3 regions of the Paenibacillus sp. FSL R7-0297 genome follow, and region 2 is predicted to be linked to each of the others. Evidence: riboswitches for the same ligand, from Rfam matches in the RefSeq annotation. Region 2 holds a riboswitch; each other region holds the start of a gene.

Region 1 (10,950 bases), 3.5 Mb from region 2:
GAGCAAATCTGGGAGAGTCAGCTTGCTGCGGCCAGAGACGCTATTGCGGCAAGCTCCGCCCCTGCTGATAGTATTACGGCCATCGGCATTACCAACCAGCGCGAGACTGCACTGATCTGGGACAAGACTACCGGAACGCCGGTCTATCCGGCGATCGTCTGGCAGGACCGCCGGACTGCGGAGCAGTGTGAGGCGCTTAAGGCGCAGGGAATGGCCGGAGAGATCGCTGAGAAGACGGGTCTTGTCATCGATGCTTATTTCTCGGCAACGAAGTTGGCCTGGATTCTGGACCATGTGCCGGGGGCGAGAGAGCGGGCGGACCGGGGGGAACTGCTGGCCGGAACCGTAGACACCTGGCTGATCTGGAAGCTTACAGGAGGCGCTGTGCACGCTACGGATGTTACCAATGCTTCACGTACCATGCTCTACAACCTGCATGAGCGCAAATGGGATGACGGCCTGATCGAAGCGCTGCGTATTCCGTCTTCGATTCTGCCTGAAGTGAGGATGTCCGGCGGGGACTTCGGGGCTGCAGACAAGCAGTGGTTCGGTGTAGACATCCCCATCCGTTCTGTGCTTGGGGACCAGCAGGCGGCATTGTTCGGTCATACCTGCTTGGAGGCAGGCAGCGCCAAGAACACCTACGGCACAGGCTGTTTCATTCTGATGAACACAGGGACTGAGGCAGTGACTTCGAGTCATGGCCTGTTGACCACGGTAGCCTGGGGCATGGGAGACGAACTCTATTATGCCCTTGAGGGTAGTGTGTTCGTGGCTGGAGCAGCGGTACAATGGTTGCAGGAGGGCCTGGGGCTGATCGTAGCCCCAGCCGACTCGGAAGAGAAGGCGAGTGAGGTGGAGGACAGTGAGGGGGTTGTGGTCGTACCGGCCTTTACCGGCCTTGGTGCACCCTACTGGGATATGTATGCCAGGGGTGCCGTGTTCGGACTGACCCGGGGAACGACTGCCGGACATCTGGTCCGCGCAACACTGGAGTCGCTGGCCTTTCAGTCCCGCGATGTCATCGGGGCGATGGAAAAAGACGCTGGCATGCCGCTCAGCGGCTTGAGAGTGGATGGAGGCGCCGTGCGTAATAATCTGCTGATGCAGTTCCAGGCGGACATTCTTGGGAGCGACGTAACCCGTACAACGTATGCGGAGACCACAGCGCTCGGTGCTGCGCTGCTGGCAGGCCTTACCTCCGGCATATGGACCCGGGAGCAGCTGGAGAGCTTCAATAAGGCCGAGAAGGTATTCTCGCCGCAGATGGGGACGGAAGAGCGTGAGCGCCGTTACAACGCCTGGCAGGACGCGGTGTCCCGGACAATGGGCTGGGAGAAGCATGAAGGACAGAGGTAACGAGAACAGCTGCTGATATGGCAGCCTGCGCTTACCGAATGAACCGGATAGATTCACCTTAGGCAGGATGAACGCTGCAGGTTCTGTCTGAGGTGAGTCGAAACCTGAAGTATACATAAAGAAACAGCCCGCTGGCAGAAGTTGAACTGTGACCCACAAGAAAGACACTTTGAAAAAAGTGACCTTCTTGTGGGTCTTTTGTGTTTTAATCAGAATATTGGAAAAGGAGCGGGATAAGACTGTGGGAAATTTAAATCGAACCCTATTTACGGAAGATATCATTAGAAGATTAGAGAAGAATCCAAATGTTCAGCGAGTATCCGAGACGAATATTTCGTATACTGCTGAGTTTAAGTTGGCGGCAGTGAAGGCCTACAACGAGGGGACACCCCCGTCAGAAATATTTCTTAAGGCGGGCTTTGACCTAAATCTCATCGGTTCTAAAAAACCAAAGCATAGTTTGAAACGCTGGAGAGATAGCTTTGCTAAATATGGTGAACTAGGACTACTGGAAGAACGGCGTGGCAAAGGCAGCGCTGGACGAAAGCCTGCATGTGCCTTGTCTGCTGACGAAGAACTGAAGCGCGCAAAGGCGAAGATTAAATTACTAGAAGCTGAGGTCGACTTTCTAAAAAAGCTCGAAGCGCTCGAACGGAACCAAGGAAAACCTTAACACCTTCGGAGCGCTACGAAATCATTTATCACACCCTGAGAGCCCATGGATTAAGCCGTATGACTCGTTATCTATGTGGAGTCGCCGCTGTGAGCACCAGTGGCTATTACAGATGGCTGGGCGCCGAGCAAAGGCGTCAACTTCGTGCAGCCGACGACGAGCGCGACCTTGTTCTTATTAAGCAACACTTCAACGCATTACAAGGAAGAGCTGGCGCTTTGGTGATTAAGATGCGTTTGGAGCATCTCAGCGGTGTCACCATGAATCACAAGAAGATTCGCCGATTAATGCGTAAATTTAACCTTGTCGCAGCCTTACGGCAAGCTAATCCGTACCGTAAGATGGCAAAGGCAACGCAGGAGCATCAGACCTGCGCAAACTTACTGAAACGCCAATTTGACCAGAAAGAGCCGGAGAAAGTCTTTCTAACCGATATCACCTATCTGCGGTACGGAAACGGACAGTGGGCTTATCTTTCGTGCATAAAAGATGGAGCAACCCGGCAAATTCTTGCTGACTGTGTAGCAGGGACACTAGAGTTACCACTCGTTGAAAAAACCATTCGGCGTCTGCTGGAACGGCTTGATGGAAATCTTCATCCAGAAGCCATTTTCCACTCCGATCAGGGCATGCACTACACACATCCTAAAACTCGTCTCCAAATTGAGCAGGCAGGTTTTCAACAGTCTATGTCCCGTAAAGGGAACTGTTGGGACAATGCATCGATGGAGTCGTTCTTTGGGCATATGAAAGATGAAATGAGCGTTCGAGATTGTCAGAATCTCACAGAAGTCAGGGCTCGTGTTTCGGAATATATTGCCTACTATAACTCCGAGCGATACCAATGGACATTAAAGAAGATGACTCCTGACGAATTCAGAAGTCATCTCCTTGCGAGCTAGCTCTAGGGTATTTCTTTTAAACCGTCCTCAAATCGGGTCACAGTTCAAGTTCTGCTGCGGGCTGTTTGGATATCAACGAGAAACTATAAGTTCAACAGCTAAGATTAATACTCCATTACAAGAGCGACGTTCTGCCATCCGGCGCCTACTGTCCAGAACAGGACCTTGTCTCCGCGTTCAAGCTGTCCGGTAGTCACTGCTTTGTGCAGGGCGATAAACGGACTGCTGGTGGAGGTATAGCCGAATTCATCCCCGATGTAGACGGCTGCATCAGCGTCAATTCCGGTTTTGCCGGAAACGGCCTTGATGTTCGGAAGTGACAACTGGGAGAAGCAGGCGGCCTTGATGGATTCAGGTGCGATTCCGTTATTGCTGAGCAGAGTGTTGATTGATTCTGAAGCAGCATCCACACAGATGGAATCATCGAACGGGATGAACTTCACATTGAATTCTCCTGCAGCCACACCTGTACGTCCGAGATTAGCTAAACCTTCCGCCGGGAACAGCGAGTTACCGTAGACGCAGGTGTCGGTCTGATAGATCGAATCGATGAAGCCTACCGAATTCTCGTCACGCTCCAGAATGAGCGCAGCAGCTGCATCGCCGAAGTTGGCGTAATATACCGGGTCATTCTTGTCCGCATGCGGGGCAACGTAGTCAGAACCGATGACAAGTGCACGGCGGATTCTCGGGTTCGCCATCATTTGACGGCTGACCTGTTCAACCGAGGCAGTCATTCCTGCACAGTTGGCATTACTGTCGATACAGATCGTGTGCGATGCACCATTAATCAGGCGGTGAATCATCAATGAGTTCGTTGGGAAAATATATTCAGGAGTCTGGCTTGCATAAGCGATCAGGTCAATGTCTGCACCGGTCAGGCCGGTCTTGTCCAGTACATTGCTTGCGGCTTCAAAAGCCATTGTCAGGGAGTTCTCATCCTTGCTGTCGATACTGTAGCGGTTTTCACGGCCAAGAGCAGCCAGCAGGCCACGGATATCAATTCCCTTCTCATCGAAGTGCTGAATGAAGAAGTCATTGCCGATTCTTTTGCTTGGATGATAGATATCAATGTCCTTAATGCGAATCCCTGCCATAGTAAACCTCCTAAAAGTTTTGTAGCCCGTAAGCATACACTTCGTTTCGTGAGCGAATCTTGCGTTTCAAACCGCTAATAATGGTTTAACAATAAGTTAACTTAAGCTTGTACGGTAGACGTAATTTCCAGGTTTTCGAGTCCTGCTTTGCGGCCCAGACGCGCCAGCTGCATTTTGAGAATAGGGTTATTCTCAAGGGTAAGGCTCACTTTTTGGAAGCCGTCTGCCTTGAACATGATGAAGCAGCCTTCGAGCAACGGCACCACATCTGGAGCGGTTACATTAAGCTTGCGGCAATCGATATCCAGTGCATATTCGGATGGGTTGATCGGATTGATGGTCTGCTGATAGGCTTGTATCGATTTAAGACCGTCCTCGTTCGAGAAGGTTCCTTCCAGCTCGATGTTAATTACTTTCTTCGCAGTGTCCGTTTTCAAAATAAATTGTCCCATGTTCATCTCTCCCGTAATTTAAATTGCATGACTATTCAGAGTGACCTGATGATTCATCATGTTGATATCCCGAAAAACTACGTTCCTGCGACGATATTCGACAAAGTGAACTTGGTTTTGGGATATTTTGCCTTCATTATAACCAGAACTTTCTTGATTACGCAATACATAAGTCGAATGATGTAATATTATGCTATTAATTAACGAATATCTTCCAGCGTCTGCAGCAGAACATTGAACGCCGAGATCACTCTGGGTGCGCCGATACAAGGTGTCAGATGAAGCAGGATACCTTTGATTTGATCTACGGTCATCCCCACGCGAAGCGCCATTACATAGTGAACACCCAACTGCTCAAATTGTCCCATGGTGATCAAAGAAGAGATGACAGCAATTTCTTTCCAGTCAGAGCCGATGGTGGTCCGCTGAAAAATATCACCGTATGCATTGCCCATGATATACTCGGCTAATTCGGGAAAATGCTCTTTAATAGGAGCTAGGGCTTTGGCCCCATAGTCCCCGGAAAGATTGGTGAAATGATCCAGTCCACTGTCTACGTTCATATTCACTTGTTTGCCTCCTGATAGTAAGTTAGAGAATCAGTAAATTACAGCCTAGTTGAGATCCAGTGTACGGTGGGCCGTAGGAGGCATTTCGTCACGGTCGGTCAACAGCTCAATAACGGCTACGCGGTTAAGTTCAACTGCTTGGCTGATTGCAGAGGCAAACTCCTCTTGCGTCTCTGCGCGGAAGCCGGCGGCTCCCAGGGACTCAGCAAATTTCACTGCATCCATAGGGACTTCGAAAATGGTTCCATCGATACGTCCTGTTGTTTTTTCCATACCCTTAAGTGCCATATCCAGCTGCATATTGTTCACAACGATGAAAATAACCGGGATATTCTTGCAAACCGCTGTGTTAATTTCAGTTCCGAGCATCATGAAACAGCCGTCACCGGTAATGCAGAAGACCGTCTCTTCCGGCGAAGCAGTTTTGGCACCGATGGCCATGCCGATTGAATTCCCCATGCAGGCAAAGTAGGCATCAAATACAAAGCTCCCCGGTTTCTTCACGTTGAACCATTTGACCGCATTGAAGCCGTGGCTGCCGTCATCAACAAACACACTGCTGTTGTATGGAATCAAATCGCTCATCGTGCTCATTACCGAAGCCAGCGAGAGCTTGGGCAGCACTGGCAGCTCTTCAGTATAATGATTGGAGATCTCTGTTTCACGTCTGGTTATGGTGGACGGATCAACCTTGCTGAGATACAGCTCCAGGTTGTCACGCAAATCGCCGCCGACGGAAAGAGTGCGGGAAGTCAGTATTTTACCAACAAAAGTAGGATCAACATCGAACTGGATCAGCTGATCCGGATGATTCTCCCTCTTCAGATTGCATATGGTCATATCACTCAGACGCGAACCAAGCACGATAAACAGATCACTGTTGTTCAACATCTCATCCCCGTGCGTACATCCCCCAACGCCCACAGGACCGTGATAGAGCGGATGATCCGCAGCAATGGCTCCTTTACCGCCGGGAGAGGTTACTACAGGTATGTTGAACGTCTCGGCCAATTGAACCAGTTCCTTGTGCGCACCGGAGCGGTTAACCCCTTTACCCGCAATGATCAGAGGTCTGCTGGAAGCATTGATCGCTGAAATGAACCGTTCGTAGTTGGCGTAGCTGACGAGCTTTTCCCGCTGCGGCAGGACAATCCGGCATTCTTCAAGGCGCTCGGTCTGAACATCAAACGGAATACATAAATGAACAGGTCCTTTCTTGTCACCAAGGGCGATAGACAGGGCATGATTGAAAATTGTACTGAAATGGTCGCCGCGTTCAACCAGCTTGCTGAAAAGAGTGGCTGGTCTGAACATGTCCGCCAAATCAGAGAGATAGGATGTAGAATCCTGACACTGGGGAATACCCAGCTCTTTAATGGACTGATGGCCTGTAATGAATAGTACCGGGAGATTGTTGGCTTTGGCGTGTGCTGCTGCGGTTAGCAGGTTCGTTCCGCCTGGACCGGAGGTGCCGAAGGCTACCCCGAGACTGCCTGTTTTCAGTGCATAGCCGCCTGCTGCAAAGCCGGAGCTGGACTCATGTCGGCCGGGAATAAACTCAATGCCATAGTCAACAAGCTTGAGGGCTATAGGACAAATGGACTTGCCAATAATACCAAAAGAATGTGTTACCCCAAGATCGCGTAATGCTTCCGCCATATAATCTGCAACTGTCTTCAGAACATCCACCCCACAAGTTGTTTTTTGATTGTATGCTAGCAATAGAAAACCTGTACTCGAAATAGGAGCACAGGCCTGTTGCACGAATCACCATTACTGAACCGGATTCCCGGGGGGTTCATAGTTTTTCAGCAACCTGGCTGTCATGATCTCACCGGAAAAGTGAGACTGTAGATCCATGGCTTTGCGTCATTCCCTTTCGGTGAATTTTGCCTCTTATGTTGTTATCAATACAGCGAAGGATAATTTTCCTTTACAATATATTCCTCGCTCGCCTTTTGTCAATAAGCCTTGTGCAACAAAACGCGAAATTTGGCGAATATTCAGAAGTAATAGGAGATGAAATAATAGATATTCAAACTTTTGAAAATGGATGCGTCTGGAAGGCCAAAGTCTTATAATGCAAATGCGGAAAAAGAGCAGGGGTTAATCTGCATAAGCCATAAGCCTCATAACATTATAGGAACCTCATGAAACCATGCGGATGTATTAAAATTATAGGCTGGTAGAACCCCGGAATAGGTCTTAAGAAATGGGTAATTAAAATTTGAAATTATGTTAGTTTATTAGTAATAAAGAATTAGCAGTAAAGAAGTGCAAAGGCGGTTTTTTTACGTTATGCACTATTTTAACACTTTGTGAATATTACATCACAATCTTTTTTTTCATGCCAAAAAGAGACCTTTCCCTCAGACTGCTCTGTGGAAAAGGTCTCTTTGGGCTGCTGCTAGAATTTGAAAATATGGATTGTTTTTTGCAGCTGGAAGACAGATTGTGTCATTTTATCGGTCTCTTCCGCTACGGACTGCAGGGCATGAATTTGTTCGTTCATCGCTGCGGATACCTCCTGGGTACCTGCTGCTGTCTCCTGGGTAATGGCTGAGATATTCTCTATCGCTCCAGAGATCTTGAGCGCGCTCTCCAGCATCAGATCACTCTCTGCGGAGAAGGAGGAGATCTGCTCGGTTATGTATTGCACACTATGTACGATTTGCGCGAAAATATGTGCGGTCTCCGTAATCATCTCGTTCTGCACCTGAACAACCTCTTCATTAATAGCGATATTATCGATAGCCTGCTTGATATCGGCCTCGATGCTACGGACCAGCCCGAATACTTCCTTGGTGGAGGCGGTTGATTCTTCGGCAAGCTTGCGGACCTCCTGGGCTACTACTGCGAAACCACGTCCGTGTTCACCTGCGCGTGCAGCCTCAATAGAGGCGTTAAGTGACAAAAGATTGGTTTGTTCGGCAATTTCCGTGATGGTCTTGGTGATCATGGTAATCCCGCGGGCATTCTGTGAGAGTGCTTCGATCGTATCTGCTACTTTTTGCGTAGCCTGGATATTCTTCCGCATGCCTTCGGCTTGAGTGTCCACGGACTGGCGTCCCTTTTCAACCAGCTCCAGCGTATGGGTGGAGCGTTTATTCATTTCTTTGGTGGAGTTCGTATAATTGGAGACTTTAGTTTCGATATCTTTGATCGATTCCGTCATGTCGGCAATATCTACCGAGATTTCATTCGCACCCAGGGCAAGTTCGTTGGAGGAGGAGGCTACCTGTGTCATTACGATCTTAAGGTTCTGGTTCTTGTCCTCAATACCCCGGCTGGCATCCATAACCTGGCGGGTAAGCTGTGAAACATCGGTTAGGATCTTCTTCAATTTATCGATCATAGTGTTGAAGGAGCGGCTGATGTCGCCCATTGATCCGTTCTCGTCTGCACGGCTGGTGAAGTCGCCTTTGGCGATCGTATGCGTCACATTGGAGATATCCTCAAATGAAGATGTAAGCGTTCTCTCAATGAAGCGCGCAAGCGGGTAGGTCAGTGCAGCCAATACCGCAATCAGAATAATACCGATAATTACCTTGCCCATTGCGATGAGCGTAATTAATACAGGGACAGCGAATAAAGCGGCGACCAGGTAACATCCGGCAACGATTCTTTGTTTTAACGGCAGCTTGTTCATCCAGTCCATAGACTATAGTTCCCCCTAGAAATAAATATTGTGTATTGTAATATTATAGGGGATTAAAGCGTAATCGGTCTATTGTAAGAACTGACATAATTCTTTCCGGCTGTTCAAAAAGAGTATGTTTACACATTGTCTGCATATAATGCAGCCGCTTCGCGCAGAGTGGTCGCAACATTGTCAGCAAGCTCTGCCGGAGCGGTAACTCTAATGCCCGGGCTTAGGGATAAGATGATCCTGCAGGCAGACTCCAGCGTATTGAATTCGGCTTCGACTGTGTACCAGCCGGGTAAGGGTGAATGCTCCTTGAGTAGTACGGAAACATAACGTTCTTGTTTGAGATCCTTCATTATATTGTCCTTCACGAGCAGCTTGGCAGGATAGCGGGGCAATGCAGATTTGAATGCCATAGTAGAAGCTTCCCAGAAATGAGCCAGATTGAAATCATGGGGTCTGCTAAAATATTCATCCGTGACTTCAGCACTACTTATTCTGGATACCCGGTAGGTCCGCATTTCACCGCCTGTTTCGGCCACGGTATACCAGACACCACGTTTGGCTACGAGTCCAAAGGGTGAAATCAGCCGCTCTGATCTCTCCTCCCCGCGCATGTAACTGATTATCACTTTTCGGTCCTCCCATATAGCCTCCTGCAATGCAGTGAGACTGGGATAGGTTTCGCCCGACGGATGCCAGCCCGCACCATCAATATGAATACGCTCATTAAGAAGGCTGAAAGCTGCAGCGGGTTGTCTTGCACCAGCGGCCTGCAGCTTACGGACAGCGGAAGAGAACTCCGCCTGAATTCCCAGCGCCTGCAGAATGGCCGGGTCTGCCGGCAGCAGCAGCGCACCAATCTCTTTAGGGTTCATACCTGTCAGGGAGGTCCGGTAGCCCTCAGCCAGCCTCCAGCCTCCCTCCCGGCCGCGTTCTGCCAGCACGGGAATGCCGGAGATGCTCAGTGACTCCATATCCCGGAAGATGGTACGTTCGGAAACCTCCAGCGTTTGTGCCAGCTCGCGGGAGCTTATTTTACCGCGGCTTTGCAGCAGCAGCAGAATGGATAATAAACGGTCTGCTCTCATGGATGAAGACCTCCTGGTTATAAAGAGATTTTTCTGATTATTCAGGAACGGCAAAGCCGTTTCCACTTAAGCAGAACATATTTTAAGTTTATCATATATATATGTCAGTTGATGTCATATATAAGAGTTGATATTAATAAAGTGAGCCGTTGGTGCAAGGGGAGCTGCGGCTGGGATCGCTGTGATTCCCTTATCGCCTGGCTGGATGCGTACAGAACTGGTGCTGGAGAGCATGAAGACGCATGAAGAGCACTGGCAGGAGGTAGAGGAGCTGCAGGCCAGTGAGACTACGGCGTACACCGGCCGGGCTGCCGCAGCGCTCGCTGCTGATCCTGAGGTGATGCAGCTGACAGGCAGACCTCAGCAGGTGGGGATGTCTGGGTTGAGAAATATGTGTATACAGACACAGAGGGGCGGGGGGGCCCCATATTTAATATTCCGGAATAACCCCGAAGCCGCAAGATGTAAAAAACACTCTTTTGAAATGCCGGCACGTGCCGGCATTCCTCAAGAGTGTTTTTTGGTGCGCTTATATTGAACTCAGGTATTCCAAGAACATAAGCCTGCGTTCTTCAGCTACAGCAGAGTGATTTCTTCCGCAGTATTGATCTCCGGCAATCCGGCGAGCTTGACTAGTACATCCTGCGGAACAGCCTTGTCAGCGGTCAGCAGCATAATTGCAGCTCCGCCGACAATTTTACGGCCAACCTGCATGGAGGCGATGTTGACGTCGTTCTGACCGAGCAGTGTACCGACGAGTCCGATGATACCCGGCTTATCGTTGTGGGAAATGACGATCTGATGACCTTCCGGAGCGATATCTACCGGGAATTTGTTAACCTGCACAATCCGTTCGCCATAGCCTTGCAGCAGGGTTCCGGCAACCAGGCGTTCTTCGTCATGCTCAGCCTTGAGTGTAACGGTAATGAGGTTAGTGAAGCCTTTGGTTTTGGAAGCTTTGGTTACTACTACGTTAACATCACGCGTCTTTGCCAGGTGCATGGAGTTGACAATATTAACATCCCCGGCAAAATGGCGGGAGAGCACGCCTTTGACAATATAGCGGGTCAGCGGCTGTGTATCGACGTCGGAGAGGTCACCGGCATATTCCACATGAATCTCACGGATCGCTCCATCCGTAATCTGAGTCACGAAACTGCC
Region 2 (10,950 bases):
CTGTTCCTGGTATTGTTCCAAAAAATCTTTACCTCCTGGACCGTACCCGGATGGGCATCTATAGTTGGCGTGAACCTGCTCTTCAATGGGATTGTGCTGATGCTGCTGGGGGTAATTGGAGAGTATATCGGACGGATCTATGATGAGTCGAAGGACAGACCGCTCTATATTGTGCGTGAGACCAAAGGCTATCCGGATGCGGAAATAGAAGACACGCGGAAGGAAAGCGATTATGCCAGATAAGAGATGGAGTGCGGGGTTCATCCAGTTCCTGAAATTCAATGCGGTAGGCCTGCTGAATACATTGGTTGACTTTGCTGTATTCACACTGCTGCATTCCCTTGGGATGATCAATACCCCTGCGCAGATTATTTCCTATAGCGCCGGTACGGCCAACAGCTTCTTCTGGAACAAAAAGGTAACCTTCCGTGACAGGGACATCGGCAATAAAGAGGGCTTCGACCGGATGCAGCTGGTCAGGTTTATCGTGCTGAACCTGTTGGTGCTGGTTATATCGGTGCTGCTGATTCATATATTGACCGATTCTCTCGGTATTCAAGTGCTGATCGCCAAAGTGCTGGTCACATTTGTTACGGTAATCATTAATTTCTTCGGAAGCCGGAAGTGGGTATTCTGAAAATATATGAATTTATATGCTTGCTGCTATAAATTACCTTCTATTTCTCGCTGAAACGGTACCGTCCTTAAAAAGGACGGTAAAGTCGTTTCTACTTGTTATATAGAAGCATTGCTTCTTAATTATTCCGGAAGGGTATCATCTATTCTATATTACGGAGGCGATTGTCATGCGGAAATTATCCTATTTGATTATACTTGCCGGGGTGCTAATTATGCTCTATCCCAAAGGAAGCGAATGGTACAATGACCGTCAGCAGCAAAAGCTGCTGGAAGAGGCTGAACAGGCCTACAGTGAAATCGTTCCGTCTGCCTCAGCTCCGGCCAGTGCTGATCTAAGTAAGCCTTACGCGGAAGTAACCCAGCTGCTGGCAGATGAGTCGGCTGCGGAAGAGCCTGAACCCTCTGCAGCGCCTGAGATTGAAGTCGGAGGCAAGGTGATGGCGATTATCAAAATCGACAAAATAGATCTGAAGCTGCCTGTACTGGAAGGCGCCACCAAGGCGAATATGAAGCATGCAGCTGCGCATATGAAGGAGACGGCTCCGCTCGGCGCTACTGGCAATGCTGCGATTGCAGCGCATAGATCAAGAACTACGGGAAGGCTGTTCAATAGATTGAATGAAGTCGGAGTGGGGGACGCTATTTCCGTTACAACCGGTAAGCAGGAATACAATTATGTAGTTTATGATGTAACTATTGTGGAACCGACCGATGTATCCGTATTGAAAGGGAATGAGGATGACAAGATTCTTACACTCATTACTTGTGATCCGCTGGTGAATCCAACGCATAGACTTATCATTCACGCAAAGTTATCCTGATGTTTGTAGAATGATGACGGAAAAATTTAAAATACTTAAAATTTTTATTTGTTTTCGCAGAAATCTAGTGATTTAGGTCTTGATAATAGAAATAGATATGGTAAGATATAACTATATAAAGCTAATACACGATAAACGGCAAACCTATCGAAAGGTAGGGACGCAAAGCTAAAGGGCCTTCCCGTAAGGATGGCAGCCAGCTACCGAATGAAGAGGCTTTTTTTGTTTGTTCTTATTGTATATCTAGCATTTTATGGTAGAAGCAAGGACAGATAAAGCTTATACGATAACGGCAAACCTATCGAAAGGTAGGGACGCAAAGCTAAAGGGCCTTCCCGTAAGGATGGCAGCCAGCTACCGAAAGGGGTTTTATCCAATGAAGAAGTTCTATCTAATGTTGGTTACACTATTCGTAGTGGTTACGTCGATGCAGACAGGTACAGCTCAAGCTGCTAATGCAGATGCAGGCTGGTTGAACATAGGTCAACTGGATCAGGGTGTTATCGGAGTATCTTATAATGTTCCTAAGGATAAGAAGATTAAGCTGATGATCACCAAAGACAATAACAGCTACACTTACAACTTGTACACCTCCAAACCAACTGAAACATTCCCGCTGCAACAAGGTAACGGTTCATACAAGGTTTCCGTACTTGAGAACACTACCGGCAACAAATACAAAGTAATTTCTTCCGAGACGGTAGATCTTAGCCTGAGCAACGCCAACGCAGTATATCTGAGCTCCGTACAGAATGTTAAATGGAGTTCTTCCGATAAAGCAGTTCTGAAAGCAGCACAACTTACACAAGGTTTGACATCAGATGAAGACAAAGTGAAGGCTATCTATAATTATATCGTTGCCAATGTGAAGTATGATTATTCCCTGGCTTCCAGTGTAACTACAGATTACATCCCTAACAACGACAGTACTCTTGTTTCCAAGAAAGGAATCTGCTACGACTACGCTTCCTTATTCGCTACTATGCTTCGCAGTGAAGGTATTCCTACCAAACTGGTTATGGGTAACACAAGCTATGTGACGTCTTACCACGCTTGGAATGAAGTGTTCCTTAATGGCAAATGGGTAACTATTGATACTACAGTTGATGCTGGACTTGCCAAGAACAGCAAAACAGCAGATCTGGTTAAAGTAGCAAGTAAATATACTGCAGCTAAGTTCTACTAAGAGCAGATGCATTTATAGTTTCATTGAGGATAACCCGCTTAATTATTAAGCGGGTTATTTTTATTTAGGAAAGGGTTGCTTTTTAGTAGAGAGATAGGGTATTATAAGTAAGCGTTGTTGGAGCGGCAAACTTAATGAGAAATGACTTAAATAAGTGAATTCAAAATAAAGCTTGCATTACTCGGATGAACGTGATATATTATAAGAGTTGCTGGTGACGCGGTAGTCGTCGTTGACAACAAGCTTGATCTTTGAAAACTGAACAACGAGTGAGTGGGAGATCGCTTCGGCGAGATCCAAAAATGATGAGTTTCACAGCGTCTTGTACGCTTTAGAAACTTCATCGTGAGAATGAAAATTCTCGTCAGATGTTTCAAAATGAGCAATCGCTCTTTCTAAATACAATTTGGAGAGTTTGATCCTGGCTCAGGACGAACGCTGGCGGCATGCCTAATACATGCAAGTCGAGCGGAGTTCATTTGAAAGCTTGCTTTCAAATGAACTTAGCGGCGGACGGGTGAGTAACACGTAGGCAACCTGCCCTCAAGACTGGGATAACTATCGGAAACGGTAGCTAATACCGGATAATTTCTTTCCTCTCCTGAAGAGAGAATGAAAGGCGGAGCAATCTGCCACTTGGGGATGGGCCTGCGGCGCATTAGCTAGTTGGTGGGGTAACGGCTCACCAAGGCGACGATGCGTAGCCGACCTGAGAGGGTGAACGGCCACACTGGGACTGAGACACGGCCCAGACTCCTACGGGAGGCAGCAGTAGGGAATCTTCCGCAATGGGCGAAAGCCTGACGGAGCAATGCCGCGTGAGTGATGAAGGTTTTCGGATCGTAAAGCTCTGTTGCCAGGGAAGAACGTCCGGTAGAGTAACTGCTACCGGAGTGACGGTACCTGAGAAGAAAGCCCCGGCTAACTACGTGCCAGCAGCCGCGGTAATACGTAGGGGGCAAGCGTTGTCCGGAATTATTGGGCGTAAAGCGCGCGCAGGCGGTCATTTAAGTCTGGTGTTTAAACCTTGGGCTCAACCTGGGGTCGCACTGGAAACTGGGTGACTTGAGTACAGAAGAGGAAAGTGGAATTCCACGTGTAGCGGTGAAATGCGTAGATATGTGGAGGAACACCAGTGGCGAAGGCGACTTTCTGGGCTGTAACTGACGCTGAGGCGCGAAAGCGTGGGGAGCAAACAGGATTAGATACCCTGGTAGTCCACGCCGTAAACGATGAGTGCTAGGTGTTAGGGGTTTCGATACCCTTGGTGCCGAAGTTAACACAGTAAGCACTCCGCCTGGGGAGTACGGTCGCAAGACTGAAACTCAAAGGAATTGACGGGGACCCGCACAAGCAGTGGAGTATGTGGTTTAATTCGAAGCAACGCGAAGAACCTTACCAGGTCTTGACATCCCGATGAAAGCATTAGAGATAGTGCCCCTCTTCGGAGCATCGGAGACAGGTGGTGCATGGTTGTCGTCAGCTCGTGTCGTGAGATGTTGGGTTAAGTCCCGCAACGAGCGCAACCCTTGACTTTAGTTGCCAGCAGGTAAGGCTGGGCACTCTAGAGTGACTGCCGGTGACAAACCGGAGGAAGGTGGGGATGACGTCAAATCATCATGCCCCTTATGACCTGGGCTACACACGTACTACAATGGCCGGTACAACGGGAAGCGAAACCGCGAGGTGGAGCCAATCCCAGCAAAGCCGGTCTCAGTTCGGATTGCAGGCTGCAACTCGCCTGCATGAAGTCGGAATTGCTAGTAATCGCGGATCAGCATGCCGCGGTGAATACGTTCCCGGGTCTTGTACACACCGCCCGTCACACCACGAGAGTTTACAACACCCGAAGTCGGTGGGGTAACCCGCAAGGGAGCCAGCCGCCGAAGGTGGGGTAGATGATTGGGGTGAAGTCGTAACAAGGTAGCCGTATCGGAAGGTGCGGCTGGATCACCTCCTTTCTATGGAGAATCGTTTCCTGCAACGGAAACATTCAAATCGGAAGCTAAAGCTTCCACAACGAACCTTAGGGTTCAAACACTCACTCGTTGGTCAGTTTTGAGAGTTTAAGCTCTCATCTTTAAACGGTCTGAATTTTCGAACATCACAGTCGTGATTGTCCCGAAATTTCAGCACCTTGATCCTTGAAAACTGGATACCGAAACGAATTTGCGTTTTAGAACATCTTTTAGCTGAAACTTGTGTAAGCAAGTTGAAATAGTTATTAGTGCAGAACGAAGGTTTTCGATTGTGCAGCGACCTTTGGCTTTGAATGTGTTGGTGAATGGAGTAATCCATGAGCAGCATTCAAAACAAGAGGAGCAAGCAAGCGAAACACCGGAGTGACGGTTAAGCTAATAAGAGCACACGGAGGATGCCTAGGCGCCAGGAGCCGACGAAGGACGTGGCGAACAACGAAACTGCCTCGGGGAGCTGTAAGCAAGCTTTGATCCGGGGGTGTCCGAATGGGGAAACCCAGCTGTGGTAATTCGCAGTTACTCGTATCTGAATACATAGGATACGCAGAGGCAGACCAGGGGAACTGAAACATCTAAGTACCCTGAGGAAGAGAAAACAATAGTGATTCCGTCAGTAGCGGCGAGCGAACGCGGAACAGCCTAAACCAAGGGGCTTGCCCCTTGGGGTTGTGGGACGTCTCACATGGAGTTACAAAGGAATATGGTAGGTGAAGAGGTCTGGAAAGGCCCGCGATAGAGGTAAAAGCCCTGTAGCCTAAACTGTGTTCTCTCCGAGACGGATCCCGAGTAGTGCGGGGCACGTGAAACCCCGTATGAATCCAGCAGGACCATCTGCTAAGGCTAAATACTACCTGGCGACCGATAGTGAAACAGTACCGTGAGGGAAAGGTGAAAAGCACCCCGGAAGGGGAGTGAAATAGAACCTGAAACCGTGTGCTTACAAAAAGTCAGAGCCCTATTACTGGGTGATGGCGTGCCTTTTGTAGAATGAACCGGCGAGTTACGTTTAACATGCAAGGTTAAGTCGAGAAGACGGAGCCGCAGCGAAAGCGAGTCTGAATAGGGCGAATGAGTATGTGGACGTAGACCCGAAACCGTGTGATCTACCCCTGTCCAGGGTGAAGGTGCGGTAACACGCACTGGAGGCCCGAACCCACGCATGTTGAAAAATGCGGGGATGAGGTGGGGGTAGCGGAGAAATTCCAATCGAACTCGGAGATAGCTGGTTCTCCCCGAAATAGCTTTAGGGCTAGCCTCGGTGAATGGAGTGGTGGAGGTAGAGCACTGATTGGGTGCGGGGCCCGCAAGGGTTACCAAGCTCAGTCAAACTCCGAATGCCATTAACTTCTTGCCGGGAGTCAGACAGTGAGTGCTAAGATCCATTGTCAAAAGGGAAACAGCCCAGACCATCAGCTAAGGTCCCCAAGTGTGTGTTAAGTGGGAAAGGATGTGGAGTTGCACAGACAACCAGGATGTTGGCTTAGAAGCAGCCACCATTGAAAGAGTGCGTAATAGCTCACTGGTCGAGTGACTCTGCGCCGAAAATGTAACGGGGCTAAACACACCACCGAAGCTATGGCTAGATACTTTGTATCTGGGGTAGGGGAGCGTTGTATGTAGGTTGAAGGTGTACCGTAAGGAGCGCTGGACAGCATACAAGTGAGAATGCCGGTATGAGTAACGAAAAGATCAGTGAGAATCTGATCCGCCGAAAGCCCAAGGTTTCCTGAGGAAGGCTCGTCCGCTCAGGGTAAGTCGGGACCTAAGGCGAGGCCGAAAGGCGTAGTCGAAGGACAACAGTTTGAAATTACTGTACCACCGTAATCCGCTATGAGCGATGGGGTGACGCAGGAGGGTAGTGACGCGGACTGATGGATATGTCCGTCTAAGCAGTGAGGCTGATGTGTAGGCAAATCCGCACATCAATAAGGCTGGGCTGTGATGGGGAGCGAAAATTGTAGTAGCGAAGGTCATGATCTCACACTGCCAAGAAAAGCCTCTAGCCAGGAGAAGGTGCCCGTACCGCAAACCGACACAGGTAGGCGAGAAGAGAATTCTAAGGCGCGCGGAAGAACTCTCGTTAAGGAACTCGGCAAAATGACCTCGTAACTTCGGGAGAAGAGGTGCCTCGGTAGGGTGAATAGCCCGAGGGGGCCGCAGTGAAAAGGCCCAAGCGACTGTTTAGCAAAAACACAGGTCTGTGCGAAGCCGCAAGGCGAAGTATACGGGCTGACGCCTGCCCGGTGCTGGAAGGTTAAGGGGAGTGGTTAGGGGCAACCCGAAGCTGTGAACCGAAGCCCCAGTAAACGGCGGCCGTAACTATAACGGTCCTAAGGTAGCGAAATTCCTTGTCAGGTAAATTCTGACCCGCACGAATGGCGTAACGACTTGGGCGCTGTCTCAACGAGAGATCCGGTGAAATTTTAATACCTGTGAAGATGCAGGTTACCCGCGACAAGACGGAAAGACCCCATGGAGCTTTACTGCAGCTTGATATTGAATTTGGGTACGATCTGTACAGGATAGGTGGGAGCCGTAGAGGCAGGAGCGCAAGCTTCTGCGGAGGCGCCGTTGGGATACCACCCTGATCGTATCTAGGTTCTAACCTAGTACCCTAAGCGGGTACGGGGACCGTGTCAGGCGGGCAGTTTGACTGGGGCGGTCGCCTCCTAAAGAGTAACGGAGGCGTTCAAAGGTTCCCTCAGAATGGTTGGAAATCATTCGCAGAGTGCAAAGGCATAAGGGAGCTTGACTGCGAGACCTACAAGTCGAGCAGGGACGAAAGTCGGACTTAGTGATCCGGTGGTACCGCATGGAAGGGCCATCGCTCAACGGATAAAAGCTACCCTGGGGATAACAGGCTTATCTCCCCCAAGAGTCCACATCGACGGGGAGGTTTGGCACCTCGATGTCGGCTCATCGCATCCTGGGGCTGAAGTAGGTCCCAAGGGTTGGGCTGTTCGCCCATTAAAGCGGTACGCGAGCTGGGTTCAGAACGTCGTGAGACAGTTCGGTCCCTATCTGTCGTGGGCGCAGGAAATTTGAGAGGAGCTGTCCTTAGTACGAGAGGACCGGGATGGACGTACCGCTGGTGCATCAGTTGTTCCGCCAGGAGCATGGCTGAGTAGCTACGTACGGACGGGATAAGCGCTGAAAGCATCTAAGCGTGAAGCCCCCCTCAAGATGAGATTTCCCAACTAGTAAGACCCCTTGAAGACGACGAGGTAGATAGGTTGGAGGTGGAAGTGCAGCAATGCATGGAGCTGACCAATACTAATCGGTCGAGGGCTTATCCAAATTTCTTAGAGCGCAGATTCGTTTCGGATTCAGTTTTCAGGCGATCAAGCCTGTACGCCATGAAATTCATTCACACATCCGTGATGAACCGAATTTCAAGCGGCAGCGTCTGTTTCACAGACGCATGTTTGGTGGCGATAGCGGAGGGGTTCCACGCGTACCCATCCCGAACACGACCGTTAAGCCCTCCAGCGCCGATGGTACTTGGACCGAAGGGTCCTGGGAGAGTAGGACGCCGCCAAGCACATGAAGCCATTGTTGAGCAATCGACAATGGCTTTTTTGTGTCCTATAGAGAATAGTATTACAATTACTTAGGGCCCTATTTCTGGTGCTGCTTGTGAATTTTGTGCATAGCTTGTGTATAATTCGGCGGTAAATAGAAAGAAATGAAAACTTATACACATGTGGATATCGTGTTAGATAATGTGGATACACAGAGGGAATTGTGGATGGATGCGTAAAGGAGCGTAAAGTTATGGACAAGCACGGCAACCTTTTGTGGACAGAGGAATTTATGGTTCATGCAAGTGACACTGATTTTCGGTCAAGGGGCAAGCTCTCCTTTCTTCTTGATATTATGCAGCGTGCTGCGGATTCGGCTGTAAGCAGTCTGGGTTTAAGTATTGATACAATGCTTAATGCAAGAATGGGCTGGATGGTTATCACACTCGATCTAGAACTTCGACATTTACCGTCGCCTAACGAGCTTCTTAATGTGCGTACCTGGAGTAAAGGAAACAAAGGAGCGCTCTGGCAGCGGGATTATCGGATTTTTGATAGTAATGCTGTAGAATTGGCAGCGGCACGCTCGATCTGGGCGCTTGTGGATATGGATAAGCGGAAGATCCTTCGACCTTCAGCCCTTCCCATTGCTGTAGAGCCTTATCTGGAGGATTCGGTAGGAAGTCTCCCGGACAAAGTAATGATTCCCGCTGATCTTTCTCTGCAGGAAGCCTATTGCTATCAAGTAAGATATAGCGGGCTCGATAACAACGGGCATCTGAACAATGCAAGGTATGTAGATTTATGCTGCGATGCGCTGACCTTGGAGGAATGGGGGGAACTGGAGCTCAGCGGTCTTCACATAACCTATGCGCAGGAAGCCCAGTATGGGGAGGAAATTAGTATTTTACGGTCCTCCCGGACTGAAGAAGGAGTATATGTACGCGGGCAAGGCGGGGACAAGGTGTTTTTTGAAGCTTGTCTTAGACTGGCGCGATAGTCCTTTAACAACTAAAGTATTATAAATAGCATTAACTAACGGTAGCTACCCGGTGTTCAAAGGACTGCCGTTTTTTCGTATATAAAGCTAATTCCCGGGATGTCACAAATCCGCACCTGGCATTCGTTATATAGAGGTAAGAGGTAAACGGAGGTGATTCTTTTGGAGCAAGGCAATCCTGGGGGCCAAGTGAATCCAAATCGAATTGAAGAAGCGATTGATAAGGTACGTGCAGGTGAAAAGCATGCTTTTACTTCAGTGATAACTGCATATGAACGGCAAATATATACGTATTGCTATTATATTTTGAGGAGCCGTGAAGAAGCAGAGGATGCTGTACAGGATATATTTGTGAAGGTGTATCAGGAGCTTGGGCGTTATGAGAAGCGTGTCTCTTTTTCAGCTTGGTTATATAAGGTAGCTTATCATCATTGCCTGGACCAGCTTCGCAGGAATAAGCGCCGCAACCGGTTAATGTCACTATATAAATTGCAGCTGGTACGGGAAGCTCCTGAGTCTCCAGATGATTCACCTGTGGACAAAATGTTCGGAGACCTAACTTCGGAGGAGCGCAGTTTGTTGATCCTGCGTGTCATCGAACAATACAGCTTCGAAGAAATTGCGCAAATTACCGGGAGGAGTTCAGCGGCGCTCCGCAAGAAGTATGAAAGGCTCCGGAGAAAACTGATCTTGCAAAAAGCGAACGAAGGAGGCTGCACTCGTGGAGAAGTGGCAGAATCAAACTGAGAAGCAAACGGTGGATTACATTCGCAGCAGCATCGGAAAGATTCAACTCCCTGTAGACACCTATAATGAGCAAATTATGAACCGTATTGAGCATATGGAGATAAAAAGAGGCAGTAAATTGTTTAAAAAGACGTTAGCAGCCGCATGTGTGGCCGTAATGATCGGGTTAGGTACAGTAACAGCAGGATTCATCTCCCCTGTATGGGCCGATACATTGAGTCAATTCCCCGTATTTAGCAGTATATTCAAGCACATGGAGGACCCTGGTTTGAAATTGGCGGCGGAGAAGGGCCTGACTACTTCACCTAACATGAGCGTTACAAAGGATGGAGTTACTTTAAGTGTTACAGAAGTATTTTATGACGGTGCCCGGTTAGCCATTGGATTTGAGAGAGCGGGAATCATGGATGAACGGGTTCTGGCGGAGATTACTGATTTTAAAACCCATGACTTTGATCAATCGACCAAAGGGCTACTGGGGCTGCCTGTAGTTACTCAGGTGTCCGGTGAGCCCATTAACTTCGGCTCCTCTTCTACAGGTGACGTACATGGACAACCGCATACCCTGTTATTAGAGCTGAATAATCTGCGGAACACTGCAGCCTTAGGAGACGAATTCAAGGTGGATATCCAGGTGCCTGTTGCTCAGATCGCAGAGCCGTTTGAGTTCCAGGTAACGGTGAAAAAAGTAACGGAGGGGGTCATTAATCTTACTCCAGGTCAGGGGGCAAGCAAAGGCTCCTTCCAGTACACAGTGAAGAGTCTGGACATTACGCCTGCTACCCTAAGATTGATCGTAACCAGTGAAGGGGAAGTGCCTGCCTCGGCGGAGCAGACAGGAGAATATGCGCCTACCGAAGTATTCTATGAGCTTGTGGATGATGTCGGCAATGTGATCAATCCCCGGCAAATGGGATATGGGATGGGTAAAGCACTTCGCCATCCTATTCTGGATAATATATACGATGTCTTCCCGCAAAAACCAAAGACGGTTACGGTTAGACCGTATACTTGTACTTTTGATAGTGAATTGAATCTCTTGCTGGATGGTAATGGT
Region 3 (10,950 bases), 7.2 Mb from region 2:
GCTTTTATGAAAAGCATCCAGGTGCCCGAGTCTACGTTTCATCTGTGTTACTGCCATACCCCCATGCGGTTCGCCTGGGATTATGACACTTACATGGAGCGGCAATCCAATTCAGGATTATTCAAAAGACTGCTTAAGGTATATATGCAGCGGCTGAAGAGCTGGGATCAGCGTACCTCCAAGAATGTAAACCAGTTCGTAGCCAACTCCTCCGTCGTGAAGACGCGGATTCAGAATTATTATCACCGGGATTCCGATGTCATCTTCCCGCCGATTAATACAGCCCGCTTCACCAGCTCCCCTACCATTGGAGATTATTATCTGATCGTATCCCGGCTGGTTTCCTACAAGCGGATCGATCTGGCGGTAGAGGCATTCAACCGTAACGGCGTGAAGCTGTACATCGTGGGAGACGGGCCGGACCGCAAGCGTCTGGAAGGCATGGCCAAGGATAATATCTCTTTCCTGGGGCGGCTGGAGGATGAAGAAGTGACAGGACTGATGTCGCAGTGCCGGGCTTTTGTTTTTCCCGGAGAAGAGGATTTCGGCATTACGCCCCTGGAGGCGAATGCTGCAGGAAGACCGGTCATCGCCTATCAGGCCGGAGGAGCGCTGGACACGATTATTCCTTACGTCAACGGCGTGTTCTTCCAGCACCAGGAAGTTGATGATCTGCTCCAGGCCATTGATGAAGCAGAATCCTATGCGTGGGATATCGAGCAGATTATGGGCCATGCACGTAAATTTGATGAGCAGGCGTTTATGGTCCAGTTCAAGCAGTATGTGGAACAGGCCTACGTCAATTTCCTAAAAGGAGGATGATTGTATGAAACTCGCAGTAATCGGTACCGGCTATGTAGGTCTTGTCTCGGGCGTATGCTTCACCCTTAACGGAAATCATGTCATCTGTGTCGATAAGGATGAGGAAAAAATCAAGAAGCTGAACCGGATGGAATCCCCCATCTATGAGCCGGGCATTGAGGCGCTGATCGAAATGAATCTCCGCGAGGGCAGGCTGAGCTTCTCGGCCGATCTTAAGGATTCGGTCCGCCGCTCCGACATCGTCATCCTTGCCGTAGGGACCCCCTCACTGCCGGGCGGTGAAGCAGATCTAAGATATATTGAAGGGGCCGCCATTGAAATTGCGCAGGCGATGGAAGGCTACAAGATCATCATGACCAAGTCGACCGTACCCGTAGGCACCAATGAGAAAATCCGCAATTTGATCGCTTCGCATACGAATCATCCCTTCGATATTGTCTCCGCCCCTGAGTTCCTCCGTGAAGGCTCCGCGATCCGCGACACGCTGCATCCCGACCGGATCGTGATCGGACTTGATAATCCTGAGCTTGAGCCTACGATGCGCCAGCTGCATCAGGGCTTCACGGACAATGTATTCGTCACGGATATCCGCAGCGCCGAGATGATCAAATATGCATCAAATGCGTTCCTGGCCACTAAGATATCGTTCATTAACGAGATCGCCAATATATGCGAAAAAGTGGGAGCTGATGTAACCGAGGTAGCCGAGGGCATGGGAATGGACCGGAGAATCGGGTCTACCTTCCTGCAGGCCGGCATCGGTTATGGAGGCTCCTGTTTCCCGAAAGACACCAATGCGCTGATCCAGATTGCCGGCAACGTGGACTACGAGTTCAAGCTATTGAAATCGGTGGTCGAGGTCAATAAAGGACAGCGGTTCATGATTATCTCCAAGCTGCATGAATCGCTTGGCAGCCTGCGCGGCGCAGTTATCGGCATCTGGGGCCTTGCCTTCAAGCCGAACACCGATGATGTCCGCGAGGCGCCTGCCCGCGAAATCGTTGAAGCGCTGGTAGCTGAAGGTGCTACCGTCAAGCTGTATGATCCGATTGCCGCCGATAACTTCCGGCGAGAGTACGATCACCCGCAGCTCCGCTGGTGCGGACTGGCGGAAGAGGCTGCCGAAGGCAGCGACGCAGTATGCCTCCTGACCGACTGGAGCCAGTTCAAGGATATCGACCTGCATCAGCTCGCTGGGAGCATGCGCCGCCAGGTATTAATTGACGGCCGCAACGTCTATACCAAAGAGCAGATCGAAGGAACCGGCCTGGAGTATCATTCCGTCGGACGCCCGCAGATGGGCGGCCTTAGCGGCTTCTCCGCCAGCGTTGCTGGCGCGATCTAATCGTCTAGCGGATATCCCGCAGCCTCCCCAGAAGTGGCTGCTTAGGGAAATTAGAGGGAAAAATCCCTTTGATTTCACTGGATGCGGGCTAAACGAGGAAATGAGGAGCATTAATGCACTTGATTCCACCGGATGCGGGCCAAACGAGGAAATGAGGAGCACAAGTGCACTTGATCCTTGCCCTACCCGCCGCGTGAGTGAGCGGCAAGCCCTTGGAACAAGAGTCTTGTGTCTTGGTCTTGTGAGAGTCTTGTGAGAATCTTGTGTTGCCCCCGCTGCTACGGCGAGCGGGAGTCCCTTGGAACAAGAGGCACTTAAGCATCTTTAAATCTTTCCTGCCGCGCAAGCATAGCGGCAGCCACGGTTCAATTGCCGCAACAACAAGCGGCAATAGCTGGATCTTTAGCCGGGAGCTTCGCCTGCGGGCGAAGCGAATAGCCCCAGCTGTTATGTAATGGAACGGAGAGGAATTTTGGAACTGTAGGAGCGTTAGCGTCCGCCTTTGTCTCTGGATTTCTACCGCGAAGAGCGGTCTAATCAGGAAATCCGGAGGCAACAGCGGCCGAAAGTCCAAACATTCCTTGCAGTGACTCTCATAACAGCCAGCGCATTAAGCTTTTCCGCAATCTGCAGCTCCCAATAACAATCCGATATTTTCGCGACATCACATAAACTTAGGAGGGTTCACTTATGAAACTAGTACTTCTATCAGGCGGTTCTGGTAAACGGCTCTGGCCCTTGTCCAATGATTCACGTTCGAAGCAATTTCTGAAAGTACTGGAAAGCCCGGCAGGTGAACCGGAATCCATGGTACAGCGGGTATGGAGACAGCTGCAGGAGACAGGGATGGCGGAATCGTCCTACCTGGCTACCGGCCGCAGCCAGGTAGAGATGATTCAGAGCCAGCTGGGCAGCGGGGTGCCGATTATCGTTGAGCCGGAGCGGCGCGATACCTTCCCTGCTATTGCATTGACTGCAGCATACCTGTATTCGATCGCCGGTGTTTCACCAAGCGAGACGGTAGCCATCCTGCCCGTCGACCCTTATGTGGAGTCGTCCTTCTTCGATACCGTTCTGCAGCTGGAGAGCACGATGCTGGAGAGCGGCGCCAATCTGGCGCTGATGGGCGTAGTTCCGGAGCATGCTTCCGAGAAATACGGCTATATCATTCCTACCAGCGCCGAAGCGGGAGCGAGCGGGTATCTGCAGGTCAGCCACTTCCAGGAGAAGCCGGACCGCAAGCAGGCTGAGGAGCTAATCAGTCGGAACGCCCTCTGGAACTGCGGCGTGTTTGCTTTCCGTCTTGGGTATCTGCTGGATATTCTGCAGCGCAAAGGACTGCCACTGAACTATGAGGAACTGCAGAAGCAGTATAAACTGCTGGCTTCCATCAGTTTTGATTATGAGGTGGTAGAAAAAGAAGAGAATATCGTGGTTCAGCCTTACGCCGGATTCTGGAAGGACCTGGGCACCTGGAATACGCTGACCGAAGAAATGACCAGCAATCATGTTGGCAAAGGTTTCGTCACTGCAGATTCCGAAGGCACCTGCCTTATCAACGAACTGGACATTCCGATCACCGTGATCGGGGCGAAGGATCTGATTATCGCCGCCAGCCCGGACGGAATTCTGGTTACGCACAAGGCGGAGAGCCCGCGCATTAAGGAAGTGCTGAAATCTTTTGAACAAAGACCGATGTACGAAGAACGCCGCTGGGGCCACTACAAGGTAATTGATTATGTGAAATATGCGGAAGGTAATGAGGTGCTGACGAAGCGGATCTTTATCTCTGAAGGTAAAAATATCAGCTATCAGCTGCATCACAAACGCAGTGAAATCTGGACCATTGTCAGCGGTGAAGCCAGCATTGTGCTCAATGAGAAAATGCATAATGTAAAGGCGGGGGATGTCGTACGGATTCCGGAAGGCACCAAGCATGCGATCCTGGCATTGACAGATATGGAATTTATCGAAGTGCAGACCGGCTCTGAGCTGGTGGAGGAAGATAACATCCGAATCACCTTGGATTGGGAAGATATCGCCTTGCAGCAATTTATTTCGTAGGTCTAATCTATCTATATAACCAATTGTTACAAATCCAAAACAGGTATTAAGAACCAATTATTAAGAAAAATTCATTTTTGCTCTAAATTAAAACTAAATAGAGACGATACTTACGGTAAGAGGGATTAATCCTTCCAATACGACAAAGGCAAACCTAATCGAAAGATAGGGACGCAAAGCTATAGGGCCTTCGCAAGAGTGGCAGCCTGGCTACCGAAAGGAAGATGGATTTTGATAACTTACCGTAAGTCTCGTTTGCTGTGCACTGTGCTGTCTCTGGCCCTTTTATTGACTGCAGTACCTCTGGGACTCGGCGGAATGCCTTCATCTGCAGAAGCTGCATCTAGTTCCAAAGCGCCCGTTAATCCGGAGGCTTCAACCGAAGCAGTCAGATTGCTGGACGATCTGTATTCTATCACTGGAAAAGGCATTATTACCGGCCAACATGACTATCTGGAAAGTCCGGACGAATTCAGCAACAAGCTGAAGGGAACCAGCGGACAATATGCTGCTCTTCACGGGTATGAACTGGGCGTAATTAGCGGGCAATCGGAAAGTACAGCAGCGGCGCAGCGCAGAAATGTTGTGAACAGCGCGATCAACTGGTATAAGGGCGGCGGCATTGTAGCCATGACTTTTCATGAGAATCTGCCCGGTACCGCATACCTCTGGTCCAATGTTCAGAAACCGCTGAGCCAGGCGGAATTCAATAAATATATTACTCCAGGTACAACACAGTACACTGCATTGATTGCAGATCTGGACAAAGTGGCAGTTTCACTTAAAAGCCTGCGGGATGCTGGTGTTCCCGTACTCTGGAGACCTTACCACGAAATGAACGGTAACTGGTTCTGGTGGGGGAAGAAAAATAACTTTGCTTCGCTTTGGAATATTATGTATGACCGTTTCGTGAACGTTCATAAATTAAACAACCTGCTGTGGGTATGGAACCCCAATGCACCCAATGCCTGGTCTGATCCTTATGCGCTGACCTATCCGGGGGCTGACAAGGTGGATGTACTCGCGGCAGATATATATGAGAACGATTATATGAATAAATACCATGACGGCCTGCTTGCCCTTGCGAATGGCAAACCGATTGCCATTGGCGAGAATGGACAAATGCCAAGCACGGCAAAGCTGCAGCTCTCCCAGAAAAATTGGGTATATATGATGAGCTGGGGAAAAATGCTGTATGAAACCAATACCGATGCTACCATCAAAAGCTTCATGAGCGACAGCTATACGGTGACCCGGGACGATTATAAAGCAGGCACATTTGCTCCGTCAACGCCGGTACCAACAGCAACGCCAACGCTGGTACCAACAGCAACGCCAACGCCGGTACCAACAGCAACGCCAACGCCGGTACCAACAGCAACGCCAACGCCGGTACCAACAGCAACGCCAACGCCGGTACCGACAGCAACACCAATGCCGGTACCGACTGCAATGCCGATCCCGACGCCCCCTGCTTCCAATGATACTGTGACGGCCCCCGTCGTTCAGAATGGTCTTCAGGGGGAATACTACAAGAACATGACGCTTTCGGGCACTCCGGTTCTGGTCCGGAAGGATGCGCTGCTGAACTTTAACTGGCGCCAGACAGCGCCGGATGCGAAGCTCGGAGTGGATAGCTTTTCTATCCGCTGGACGGGTCAGATCAAACCGACTTTCAGTGAAACCTATCAGATTATCACTACATCCGATGACGGTATCCGCGTCTATATTGACGGCACAGCTGTAATCAACAGCTGGACCAAACAGAGCGGTACCGAGCGTACAGGAAGCATAAACCTGCAAGCAGGCCAGCTCTATGATATCAAAGTGGAGTATTACGAGAATGCAGGCGATGCCAATATCCGTCTGATGTGGCAGAGTCCAAGCCAGGCGAAGGCAACTGTCCCTACAAGCGCGTTATTTGTGAACACGGCTGCTTCTTCAGCCAGCAAAGCAGGCTTGGATGCTCCGGCAGTGACTGCAACACCAGTACCAACAGCAACGCCATTACCAGTATCAACACCAACACCGGTGCCAACAGCGGCACCGACGCCAACAGCGGCACCGACGCCAACAGCGGCACCGACGCCAACAGCAACACCGGTGCCAACAGCGGCACCGACGCCAACAGCGGCGCCAACACCAACAGCGACACCAACGCCGACAGAAGGTTCAACGCCGGAGAATCTTACGGCGGAGGCTCCGGCGGTGAACGGGCTGGTTGCGGAATATTTCAATAATATGACGTTGTCTGGTGCCCCGGCAGTGGTACGTACCGATGCAGTGCTTGACTTCAACTGGCGTCAAGGCACGCCGGATGCCGCAATCGGCATAGATTTCTTCTCTGTACGCTGGAGCGGTAAGCTCAAGCCGCTATACACTGAGACTTATCAGATTTATACCACTTCAGATGACGGCATCCGCGTACGGATCAATGGTGAGCTTGTGATCGACAGCTGGATGAAGCAGAGCGGGACCGAACGCACAGGAAGCATAAGCCTGACAGCCGGTCAGCTATATGATATACAAGTGGAGTACTACGAGAATCAAGGAGATGCCAGAGCACGCCTGATGTGGGAGAGTCCGAGCCAAGTTAAGGCAACGGTTCCCGCGAGCGCACTGTTTCTCCCTTCCGCTTCCTAGGATCATACCCCCGCAGCTGTATTCATTATTGGCGCTGATACTGGTTAAGACGTTACAATTCTAAATCCTATAAAGTCCAATCTTAATGGCCCTGCTATTAGCAGGGCTACTAAGCTATAGACCATCCGGTTAATTCATTGCAGCCTCTTAACAGAGAACTGCATACCTGCCTGCCTAAGGCGGCAGTGAAACCCGGGGAAAGGAGATTATATTGAACACTTACCGTAAGTACAGGCTATATACAACAATTATTCCTATTATCCTTATCCTTTCACTTCTGCCATGGGGGGAGGCGCGCAGTCTTCCCGTAGCACGCCCCGTAAACACTCCTGCCGTTTCCATCAAACCCGTTAATCCCTCCGCTTCCAAGGAAGCTGCTGCACTGCTCAGCTATCTGTCCGATCTCAGCGGCAAGGGCATGATCTCCGGCCAGCATGATTACCTGGAGAGCCCCGATGAATTCAATAATAAGCTTAAGAACGCAAGCGGACAGTACGCCGTTCTGCACGGCTACGAGCTGGGAGCCATCAACAACCAGTCCAAGGAGACCATTGCCAGGCAGCGTCAGGCTGTCGTAGACAGTGCCATTAAGTGGCACAAAGGCGGAGGCATTGTAGCGATGACCTTCCATCAGAATCTGCCGGGAACCTCTCCCGAATGGGCTAATGTAAAAATGAATCTGAGCCAGGACAAATTTGACGCATACGTTACTCCGGGAACTCCTCAGTACAAAGCTCTGATCGCCGAGCTGGATGAGGTAGCCGGGTACTTGGGAGAACTGCGGGATGCCGGAGTTCCGGTTTTATGGCGTCCATATCATGAAATGAACGGCAACTGGTTCTGGTGGGGGCACAAGGATAACTTTGCCCGGCTGTGGGATATAGTGTACGACCGTATGGTGAACACACATAAGCTGAATAACCTGCTCTGGGTATGGAACCCGAATGCACCGAACGAGTGGGCGAAGCCTTACAGCGATTATTATCCGGGTGCCTCCAAGGTGGATGTACTGGCAGCCGATATTTATAACAATGACTTCAAGCAGTCCTATTACGAGAACCTTCTGATGCTGGCTGACGGCAAACCCATCGGTATCGGGGAGAGCGGAGAGCTTCCAGACCCTGTCATATTGTCTCAAACCCAGAGTAAATGGGTATATACGATGACATGGGGGAAAATGCTGCTTGAGAATAATAATCTCCAGAAAATTCAAAGCTTTATGAGCAATAAGTACACCGTATCACGGGATGATTACAAGCTGGCACTGAATGCTCAAATCAACACACTTGCTGCGGTATCGCGCAACGGTCTCAAGGGGCAATACTTCGGCAATACGGAGCTGTCCGGCAAACCGATGCTTACCCGGAATGATAACAGGATTGACTTCAACTGGCATGGGGATTCGCCGGCGCCGGGAATCGGCAAGGACTCTTTTTCCGTACGCTGGACCGGTAAGATCAAGCCAGTCTACAGTGAAAAGTATACTTTCACAGCCTCTTCTGATGACGGCATCCGTGTGTGGATCGGCGGCAAGCTGATCATTGACAGCTGGAAGAAGCAAAGCGGTGTCAGCCGGGAGGGAAGTATAACTCTTACAGCCGCAACTGCCTACGATATTAAAGTGGAGTATTATGAGAATCACGGTGACGCAAGCGTTCGTCTGATGTGGCAAAGCCCGCGCCAGAAGCAGGCGTTGATTTCCCAGAATGCGCTGACTCTTCCTTAAGGAATGAAGCTGGTCATGATGAATGAAGCTCTACGGAACCCAGTACATTACAGCCACCCCGGAAGAAAGCGAGGACAAAGGAATGAGGACTAGACTCAAGACAAAGAGAAACAAACCCATTCATCTACTACTAAAATTTGCAGCATTGATCATCTTGTTTCTGTTGTCCGTTTCTGTCTTCGGAGAGGATGGGACAAATAGCGGCGAGGTGGAAGTTGACATGTCGGAATTATCTGCGGCCAAGGATGCGGGTCCCGCAGTTCCGGAGGGGACTGTGCTATGGAAGCTTGGCCAGCATGACGGTTCATCCGCAGAGTTTGCATCAGCCGGATCAAACGGGGCCAAGGGGGTATTCAGCGTTGCTTCAACCGCAGTCAAGGCGGCGGAGCTTCAGAGTATCCCGTCCGGGCTGCACGGCGCTACCAATCCTGAACTGCGGATTACCTACAAGCTGGATAAGATCCCGGTTAACGGGGTCTTATTTCGTGTCAGCATCCTTGATGCCTACAAATCCGTACCGCAGATGAGCGTATTCTCCAACCGGCAGCTGTCAGGGATTATTCAGATTGCCGGTGTGGACGGTACGGACAGTAAATACGATTTCCGCAAAACCTATGAGCTGTACATTCCCAAAGAACAGCTCATCAGCGGAACCAACGAGCTGACGCTGCGGGCAGCGCGCGGGATCTATTCCTCGGCTGCGGAGGATAAGTATAATTGGTGGACATGGGATAACCTTAGTCTGGAAGCACTGAAGACTCCGGTCAAGGAGCCGATTCACGGGAGCTATACGCTGACCGGAACCATGGTCAACAACAAACAGTTCTATTTTGACAAAGGTGCAGTTACGCATTTGCCTTATATTATGAAATGGCTGGGTTTAGCCTACAGCGGCAACATTATGCGGACCAGCTGTGCCAGCGATGTGGGCAGATCCTGTGAGAATATGGGGGAGTACTACGAGGTCCTGAAGGATTATAATATGCAGGCTGTTGCCCTCTATCTGTACACGGGTGATATCAAGCTCAAGGAAGACGGTTCACTGCCGGATGATGCGGAGAAGAAGCTGACCGATTATTTCAAGCAGTACGGCCAGTATTTCCAGTATTATGAGGTGGATAATGAGCCCGGACTGTTCAACCGTTCCAAAGCAGTCAATCTGGCGATAGCCGACTGGCTGAATAAGAAAGGCAAGACGATCGCACCGCATCTGCAGACGGTGGCCCCGGGCTGGGCATACTGGCCGGGTTACAGCGAAGATTCCTGCGGTAATCAGAAGGGGATGCTTAAGCAGTGCGGAGATCCGGACGGCTGGGAACGGGACCCGGAGCAGCGGAACGAGTTGGAGGAAGTAACGGATTTGACCAATGGGCATTCCTATGGTGAATCGTATATTTTCAGCAATGGAGGCAGCTTTACAGAGAACCTGAAGACCTTTGGGGGAGCTGTAGACGGCCTCAGCAAAAAAATGCTCACCACCGAATTCGGCACCTCGGATACTCATGTGGATGCCTATCAATACGGCGCGTCCGAGCGGACAGCGGCAGTGTTTGACCGGATTATGCGGGGGCATATCGGATATGCCGATATGTTTGTGCAGCATGCCGCTTTCTTCAAGAACTTCAGTCTGTTCAAGTACGGCTTTAACCTGGAGGAGCATGATCCGGGAGCTACAGAGATTTATTATACCAAAGAAGGTGAAGACTCACGCGTAAGTATTATGCGCCGGCTGGATCTGGCTTATGCCACACACGGGGCGCCGCTGAGCTATCAGATTACGAACAAAGATGATTTGGCAGACAAAATGGTGTATGTACGGGCGGTAGACACTTCCACCCTTGAGCCTCTGGCAGGCAGCGGAGCCACATCCAACAAGCTGCTTGTGAACTTTGTCAACTTTGAAGAAACCGAGCAGACCATTAAAGTAAAGGTGACCATGCCGGAGAAGACCGTATATGAGGGTGAACGCTTTGGCCGCGGAGATACTTATGAAGAGGCACGCAGCTATATGTCGGGCAGGAATGCCACACCTATACTGGAATTCACCGAAACGCTGGCTCCGGGTGAGGCGGTGCAGTATATTCTGCAGCCCTCTTCCGAAGTAGCGGATATTGCGCCGCAAGGCTTCAAGGCCACGGCAGTTAAAGGGCTGTCGATGCATCTGAGCTGGCTGGAGGCTCCCGGGGCAAGCTATGAAGTGCTCCGGGCCGACGGCCCGGGCAGTGAACTGAAAATGATTGCGGCAGGTGTGCGGAACACAGAGTATACTGACAGCAAACTGCAGGAGGGCACATTGTATACTTATGCGGTAAGAGTGTCGGGCTCTGGTGTCATGTCGGAGAAGACACAG

The links. Region 2 has a riboswitch for cyclic di-GMP ahead of MKZ24_RS01315 (transglutaminase-like domain-containing protein). Riboswitches for the same ligand answer to the same signal wherever they lie in the genome.
Region 1: linked by a shared signal. The riboswitch ahead of MKZ24_RS16520 (thiamine pyrophosphate-binding protein) and the one ahead of MKZ24_RS01315 (transglutaminase-like domain-containing protein) in region 2 are both predicted to bind cyclic di-GMP.
Region 3: linked by a shared signal. The riboswitch ahead of MKZ24_RS32580 (PA14 domain-containing protein) and the one ahead of MKZ24_RS01315 (transglutaminase-like domain-containing protein) in region 2 are both predicted to bind cyclic di-GMP.

Annotation. Positions count from the first base shown of each region.
Region 1 covers NZ_JBBPAQ010000001.1:3,775,997-3,786,946, forward strand. Annotated here, with positions in the region: gene glpK (glycerol kinase GlpK) at 1-1,359, shown strand, start outside; one part of gene MKZ24_RS16500 (IS3 family transposase) at 1,601-1,982, shown strand; one part of gene MKZ24_RS16500 (IS3 family transposase) at 1,982-2,934, shown strand; gene MKZ24_RS16505 (3-oxoacyl-[acyl-carrier-protein] synthase III C-terminal domain-containing protein) at 3,039-4,031, opposite strand; gene MKZ24_RS16510 (hypothetical protein) at 4,133-4,483, opposite strand; gene MKZ24_RS16515 (carboxymuconolactone decarboxylase family protein) at 4,684-5,046, opposite strand; gene MKZ24_RS16520 (thiamine pyrophosphate-binding protein) at 5,098-6,741, opposite strand; cyclic di-GMP riboswitch class I at 6,860-6,956, opposite strand; gene MKZ24_RS16525 (methyl-accepting chemotaxis protein) at 7,460-8,710, opposite strand; gene MKZ24_RS16530 (helix-turn-helix transcriptional regulator) at 8,830-9,789, opposite strand; gene MKZ24_RS16535 (hypothetical protein) at 9,971-10,327, shown strand; gene serA (phosphoglycerate dehydrogenase) at 10,366-10,950, opposite strand, start outside.
Region 2 covers NZ_JBBPAQ010000001.1:311,288-322,237, reverse strand. Annotated here, with positions in the region: gene MKZ24_RS01330 (glycosyltransferase family 2 protein) at 1-243, shown strand, start outside; gene MKZ24_RS01325 (GtrA family protein) at 233-637, shown strand; gene MKZ24_RS01320 (class D sortase) at 807-1,460, shown strand; cyclic di-GMP riboswitch class I at 1,588-1,668, shown strand; cyclic di-GMP riboswitch class I at 1,742-1,822, shown strand; gene MKZ24_RS01315 (transglutaminase-like domain-containing protein) at 1,855-2,646, shown strand; rRNA gene MKZ24_RS01310 (16S ribosomal RNA) at 3,050-4,607, shown strand; rRNA gene MKZ24_RS01305 (23S ribosomal RNA) at 4,994-7,922, shown strand; rRNA gene rrf (5S ribosomal RNA) at 8,050-8,166, shown strand; gene MKZ24_RS01295 (acyl-[acyl-carrier-protein] thioesterase) at 8,400-9,146, shown strand; gene MKZ24_RS01290 (sigma-70 family RNA polymerase sigma factor) at 9,309-9,893, shown strand; gene MKZ24_RS01285 (DUF4179 domain-containing protein) at 9,868-10,950, shown strand, end outside.
Region 3 covers NZ_JBBPAQ010000001.1:7,509,160-7,520,109, reverse strand. Annotated here, with positions in the region: gene MKZ24_RS32595 (glycosyltransferase) at 1-822, shown strand, start outside; gene MKZ24_RS32590 (UDP-glucose dehydrogenase family protein) at 827-2,167, shown strand; gene MKZ24_RS32585 (sugar phosphate nucleotidyltransferase) at 2,858-4,231, shown strand; cyclic di-GMP riboswitch class I at 4,369-4,449, shown strand; gene MKZ24_RS32580 (PA14 domain-containing protein) at 4,463-6,874, shown strand; gene MKZ24_RS32575 (glycosyl hydrolase) at 7,086-8,600, shown strand; gene MKZ24_RS32570 (discoidin domain-containing protein) at 8,821-10,950, shown strand, end outside.